Regions from separate parts of the Arthrobacter sp. DMZ02-1R genome, predicted to be linked through region 2. Evidence: riboswitches for the same ligand, from Rfam matches in the RefSeq annotation. Region 2 holds a riboswitch; the other holds the start of a gene.
The links. Region 2 has a riboswitch for glycine ahead of lipA (lipoyl synthase). Riboswitches for the same ligand answer to the same signal wherever they lie in the genome.
Positions count from the first base shown of each region.

Region 1 (3,374 bases), 1.5 Mb from region 2:
ACGGCGGCCTCCAGAGCGAAGCCCTCACGTGACTCCGCGAGCGAAGCACCGAAGGCGGCGACGACGTCGGCGAGGACCGCGGTCGTCGTCGTCTCGTCAACAGAGATTCCCACGGTGTCAGCGTCGATGCCGCGCAGGTTGATGCCCTTGTCCTCAGCGGCGGCAACGATCTCGGCAGCCTTGCCCGGGACGCGGACAGTGACGGTGTCGAAGAAGCTGCCATGCAGGATCTCAAGGCCGGCGGTCTTGAGTGACGCGGCGAGGGCGCGGGCGTGATTGTGGGCGGTCTCGGCGATCGCCTTCAGGCCATCGGGGCCGTGGTACACGGCGTACATCGAGGAGACGATGGCAAGCAGTGCCTGCGCGGTGCAGATGTTGGACGTGGCCTTTTCGCGGCGGATGTGCTGCTCGCGGGTCTGCAGCGCCAGGCGGTAGGCGGGGGTGCCGGCGTCGTCCTTGGAAACGCCTACCAGGCGGCCAGGCATGGAGCGCTCGAGGCCCTTCTGAACTGCCATGTAGGCGGCGTGCGGGCCGCCGAAGAACAACGGAACGCCGAAGCGCTGGGTGGAGCCGACGGCGATATCGGCGCCCTGCTCGCCAGGAGGCGTGATCAGCGTGAGGGCGAGGAGGTCCGCGGCGACGGTGACGAGGGCGCCGCGTTCCTTGGCGGCGGCGATCACGGCAGAGTGGTCGAACACTCGGCCGGAAACGCCCGGCTGCTGCAGCACGATGCCGTTGATGTCGCCGTCGGGCAGGCCCTGGGACAGGTCGGCGATCTCGACTTCGAAGCCCAGCGCCTCGGCGCGGCCCTTCACGATGGCGATGGTCTGCGGGAGGCAGTCGGCGTCAAGGACGGTCTTGCCGTCGTGGGCCGCCTTGTTCTTGTTGGCACGGCGCATCATGAGGACAGCTTCGGCGACGGCCGTGGCTTCGTCCAGGAGGGAGGCGTTGGCGATAGGCAGGCCTACCAGGTCCTGGACCATGGTCTGGAAGTTCAGCAGGGCTTCGAGGCGGCCCTGGGAAATTTCCGGCTGGTACGGGGTGTAGGCGGTGTACCAAGCCGGGGACTCGAGGATGTTGCGGCGGATCACCGGCGGGGTGACGGTGTCGTAGTAGCCCTGGCCGATCATCTGCACGGCCGTCTTGTTCTTGGCCGCCAGTTTGCGCAGTTCGGCCAGAACTTCTACCTCACTGAGGGCGTTCTGGAGGGTCAGGGCGACGTCCTGGCGGATGTCTTTGGGAACCGCGGTGTCCACGAGCGAATCGACAGTGTCGTAACCAACAGACTTGAGCATGATGTCAATGTCGGCTTGGCGACGGGCGCCGATATGCCGGTCAACGAACGTGGTGGAGGTTGAACTAACCGTCACGAAGGAACTCCATTACTAAGGCGGCGTGGGTACGCCACAGCTAATCGGGTTCCTCCCCGCTCTGTATTGGACCTGAGAGTTTCCGCGAATCCGTGCTTATGGGCACTGTTTCGCTTGCACCGTCGGTGAGCACAACGTGTTCCAGTGTCTAGGACACCAGGGGCAGCGTGCTGCTTTCCAGAGTTGCCTTGCCGCGGCGGTGCGTGGGCCTGAGAGATTCCTGGGGAGGATTTGCTCCTACGGCGCCTGCATCACTTGCCTGCAGGACTCTCCCGCCGCAGATCAAAGGCGTATTCAGTTGTGTGAATCGGATCGTGGTTGCCGGTGACGGCTGCCACAACTGTCAATTGTCCTATGGACTGCTCGCGTCCGCAAATGATGTCACCGACTTCGCCCGACTTTCCCAACTGACTGGCATTTGTAGTCGTTTTGGAGCCTCTAAACGACCTCTAAACGACAACAACTGCGAGTCAGTTGGGCCACCGCTCAGTGACGGAGGCGTTCGACGGCGGCCAGCAGCGCACCGACGTCGGCGCTCCTCTCGCTCGCATTGGCTCCCGGACCACCTTCAAGCATTGCGTTGAAGTAGAGCCCATCGCCCATATAGCGGACCGCCTTGGCCATCTCGGGACCCACTTCCTCGGCGAGCACATCCAGCCATTGTTGCTGGATCCCGGCAAAGCGCCTGCGGGTTTCTTCGTGCGCCACCTCCGCGAGCCGCGTGGCGGCGACGAACACCCTGTCCATGGGAGTATCGGCCCAAAGCGAGGACTTGATGAAGAACGCGGAGGCGCCCTCGGGAGCCGCCTTCATCGCCTCGATATCCGTTGCGGCGAGTGTGTCCATGCGTTCCAGCAGGGCGCCGATCATGGCTTCCTTGTTGGGGAAATGGTAGAGCAGGCCACCCTTGGAGACTCCTGCGCGCTTGGCGACGGCGTCGAGCGTGGCAGCCCGCTCCCCCACCTCGATCAGCAGGGCTTCAAAGGCATCCAGGACAGCGTCCCGGGCAATAGGTTTTCGTGGCATGGTGTCCATCATCCCCTAGTTGGATATGTCAGTGTCGATACGGCAAATTGAAACTATACCGTCCAGACGGTATAGTTATCTTCATGTTCAGCCCATCCACAACCCAGCACCCCCGCATCCCGTCCACCCAGTCCGCCCCGTGGCGCGATTGGACTGCCCTGGCGCTCTTGATGTTCCCCGTGCTGCTGGTGGCTGTAGACAACACCGCGCTGACATTTGCCCTGCCGGAAATCGCCCGGACGCTGGAGGTCGGGGGCGTGCAGCTGCTCTGGATTGTGGATGCCTATGCGCTGGTGCTGGCGGCATTGCTGGTATCCATGGGCAACCTGGGAGACAGGATCGGCCGCCGCCGCTTGCTCCTGATCGGCAGCACGGGCTTCGCCGCCGTTTCCGCAGCCACCGCATTCGCCCCGTCGGCCGAATGGCTCATTGCGGGACGCGCCGGCCTGGGCATCTTCGGAGCCATGCTCATGCCGTCCACGTTGTCCTTGATCCGCAACATCTTCCCGGACCCGAACCGCCGCCGGCTCGCCATTGCGGTGTGGGCCGCGGGATTCTCCGGCGGTGCCGCGCTCGGGCCGATCTTCGGTGGCTGGCTCGTGGAACACTTCTGGTGGGGAGCCGTGTTCCTGGTGGCCGTGCCACTGTTGTTGCCCCTCCTTGCCTTCGGCCCATTCCTGATTCCCGAGTCCAAGGATCGCAATCCGGGCAAGCCTGACGTTCCCAGCATCGCGCTGTCCATCCTGACCATGGCACCGGTGGTCTATGGCATCAAGGAGGTCGCTGTGCACGGCTTCGGCCCCGCCCCTGCAGCCTTCATGGCATTCGGCTTGGCAATGGGAATCATCTTTGTCCGCAGGCAGCGCTCCTTGGCATCGCCCATGCTGGATGTGCGTCTTTTTGGGAACAAGGTGTTCAGCACTGCCATCATTGCCAACGTCCTGTCCCTGTTTTCCATGACGGGCTTCATCTACTTCT
Region 1 is NZ_CM173230.1:3,875,221-3,878,594, forward strand. Features, by position in the region: gene gcvP (aminomethyl-transferring glycine dehydrogenase) at 1-1,370, opposite strand, end outside; glycine riboswitch at 1,422-1,556, opposite strand; glycine riboswitch at 1,558-1,655, opposite strand; gene AC3ANQ_RS18390 (TetR/AcrR family transcriptional regulator) at 1,857-2,396, opposite strand; gene AC3ANQ_RS18395 (MFS transporter) at 2,480-3,374, shown strand, end outside.
Region 1: linked by a shared signal. The riboswitch ahead of gcvP (aminomethyl-transferring glycine dehydrogenase) and the one ahead of lipA (lipoyl synthase) in region 2 are both predicted to bind glycine.

Region 2 (3,374 bases):
GAGTATTCGGCGATGTCCTCCAAGAGGTGAAGGCACGATTCGTAGGGGCCAGGACCCCGCGGTCCGTCTCCACCAATGGCGAAGACCTCGGTGATCCCCGCAGCTTCGCAGTCCCGGAGGATGCCGGAAAGCTGCCCCCGGTCCTCCAGCCCGCGTGCCGAGAGGTGCGGAATCACGTTGTAGCCGAGGAAGCTGAGTTTGAGGGAAGCCTCCATGGTTCGCTTGACGCCGTGATGGGGCAAGCAGGTAACGGTGAGTGTTGTGGATACAGGCACCGTGGCCTGGACCTTCTCGACGATTCCGTCCGAGGGAATGATTTCAATCCGGGTGGGGAGCATGCTGGAGTCCTTACGGATCAGGCCGTCGCGTGGTGTGCGAGGAGGGTGCTGGCTTCCTGGCGGGTGGTGCCGGAGTCCTGGATGCCGCCGGCGATGTGGGCCAGGTGGGCGGGGATGTCGCGGCCTTTTTTGCGCATCGCGGTGGCCCAGAGGCGTCCGGCGCGGTAGGAGGAGCGGACCAGGGGTCCGGACATGACCCCGAGGAAGCCGATGTCCTCGGCTTCGGCGGCGAGCTCGACGAATTCCTGGGGTTTGACCCAGCGGTCCACGGGCAGGTGCCGTTCGGAGGGGCGCAGGTACTGGGTGATGGTGATCAGGTCACAGCCCGCGGCGTGCAGGTCGGCCAGGGCTTCGGAGATTTCGGCCCGGGTTTCGCCCATGCCCAGGATCAGGTTGGATTTGGTGACCATGCCGGCGTCCCGGCCCTGGGTGATGACGTCCAGGGAGCGGTCGTAGCGGAACGCGGGGCGGATGCGCTTGAAGATCCGGGGCACGGTCTCGACGTTGTGCGCGAAGACCTCGGGGGCGGAGTCGCAGATCGCACTGATGTGTTCGGGTTTGCCGGAGAAGTCCGGGATGAGCAGTTCCACCCCGGTGCCCGGGTTCAGTTCGTGGATCTTGCGCACGGTCTCGGCGTAGAGCCAGACGCCCTCGTCGGCGAGGTCGTCCCGGGCGACGCCGGTGACGGTGGCGTAACGCAGGGCCATGGCCTGGACGGAGCGGGCGACCTTGGTGGGTTCGAACATGTCCACGGGGGAGGGTTTGCCGGTGTCGATCTGGCAGAAGTCGCAGCGGCGGGTGCATTCGGAGCCGCCGATCAGGAAGGTTGCTTCCTTGTCTTCCCAGCACTCGAAGATGTTCGGGCAGCCGGCTTCCTCGCAGACGGTGTGCAGGCCTTCCTTTTTCACGAGGTTCTTCAGGCCCACGAATTCCGGGCCCATCTGGACCTTGGCCTTGATCCACTCGGGCTTGCGTTCGACCGGGACGGCTTTGTTGCGTTGTTCAACGCGCAGCAGCTTACGGCCTTCAGGTGCCAGGGTCATGAGGAACTCCATAATTCAGGTGGCGCGGACGCGCCACGATGATTCGGTTCCTCCCCGCTCTGTATTGGACCTGAGAGTTTCCGCGCCACCCGCCTTCGCGGCTGGACGCTTGCACCGTCGGTGAGTCCGGTTGCCCGGGCTGCTTTCCAGAGTTGCCTTGCCGCGGCGGTACATGGGCCTGAGAGATTCCTGGGGAGGATTTGCTCCTACGGCGCCTGCTAAAACGTACCGGCAGGGCTCTCCCGCCGCAGATCATAAGCACGTGCCGCCTTTCGGTGACACGTCTCACATGGTATCCGGTGCCCTGACGGTGCGCAAAGAGCGGGCAGCTTCAACCGTCGTGGGTTCCTCCGCGGCCGTCTGCCCGGGCGCCAGCTTAGCGGGCACCTTGGGAGGACCATACGGAAGCTCCGAGCTCCCGTGAAATTGTCCACGCGGCGTCGCGGAGTTCGCGGACCGTGGCCTCGCTTGCCGGCCACTCGCTCGCGGAGAGCACTACAGACAAAACGGCGACGACGGTCCCGCTTTCATCGTAGACGGGGGCCGCGATGGAGGCCTCGCCAATCACCGCTTCCTCGTATTCCAACCCGAGCGCGTTCTTGCGCACTTCCTCAAGCTGGGATCGGAGGACGGCGGGGTTGGTAATCGTTTCGCCGGTAAATTCGGCCAGCGGCTTGCTGAGCACGTCATTTTCGAGCTCGGGGTTGAAGGCGAGTAGTACTTTTCCGAGAGCAGAGGCGTGGGCGGGCAGGTTGAGTCCCGTTTCCGGCATTTGCTCTGTGCCGTCGGGGCGGCGGTCGTGATGAATGATCAAAACCTCGCCGAGAAGGTTCACACCCAGTCGCGTCGCGTAACCGGTCCGTCGTGACAACTCGTGCATCCACCGCATCGCGCGAGCCCGGACGTCAAGGGTGTCGAGGTAGACGCTCGAAAGTTTCAGCAGCGCAGGCCCGAGCATGTAGCGGTTTCCGGAGCTTTCCTGGGCGACCAGCCCGTGTGCCTGTAGCGATTTCACGAGTCCGTGGACTGTGGAAGGCGGAAGCTCCAATGCGGCGGCCAGTTCGGAGATTCCGAGGCGCCTGGCGCCTTGGAGGAGCCCGAGGATTTTGGCCGCTCGGTCAATCGACTGGATCACAGCTCCACCACTCTCGCATCATCGGTTGCCTTGTCGGGCCAACAAGTTAATTTAGCCCCTTGACAGTCGGGAACCCTAAACGGCATGATTCGATATTAACGAACTGGAGTCGACAATGTCGAATCTACTCGTCGTCTAATATAACCCCGCCGTTCAAAGGAGAACTTCGTTATGGACGAAAACCGCATGTGGCAGCGGCTTGCTGCCGAGTTCCTGGGGACCGCGTTCCTCGTCTTCGTAGGCGTAGGATCCGTGCCCGCCCTCGCCATGGCCCGCGGCAATGCGCCGTTCACCGGCTCCGAGCTGGGCGTCATCTCGCTGTCGTTTGGCGCAGTTGTCATTGGCACCGTCTACGTCTTCGGTTACATATCCGGAAATCACATCAACCCAGCTGTGACAGTGGCGCTTGCCGCAACGGGAAAGTTCCCGTGGCGCGATGTGCCGGGATACCTCGCAGCCCAGGTATTCGGCGCCGTTGCAGGCTCATTCGCCATCATCGGCGTGCTCGGCCAGCGCGCCAGCGAACTGGGCCTCGGAGTGGCCGCCTATGGCGAGATCCCCGTCTGGCAGGCCTTCACCGCTGAGTTCATCGGTACTTTCCTGCTCGTCTTCACCGTGTTCGGCGTGATCCACCGCAAGGCAGCACCGGGCTTTGCCGGGATTGTCATCGGATTCATCGTGTTCGCCGCAATCATCCCCGTCGCGCCCGCCACGGGGGCATCGATCAACCCCGCCAGGACCACCGGGCCGATGCTCGTCCAGTTCCTGCTGGGCGGAACCGTTCACTGGGAGCAATGGCCTGTTTATGTTGCCGCAGAACTTGCAGCGGGCATCGCCGCGGGAGCATTGTTTGGGCTC
Region 2 is NZ_CM173230.1:489,505-492,878, forward strand. Features, by position in the region: gene AC3ANQ_RS02235 (methylenetetrahydrofolate reductase) at 1-338, opposite strand, end outside; gene lipA (lipoyl synthase) at 356-1,381, opposite strand; glycine riboswitch at 1,431-1,536, opposite strand; glycine riboswitch at 1,538-1,636, opposite strand; gene AC3ANQ_RS02245 (IclR family transcriptional regulator) at 1,758-2,516, opposite strand; gene AC3ANQ_RS02250 (MIP/aquaporin family protein) at 2,688-3,374, shown strand, end outside.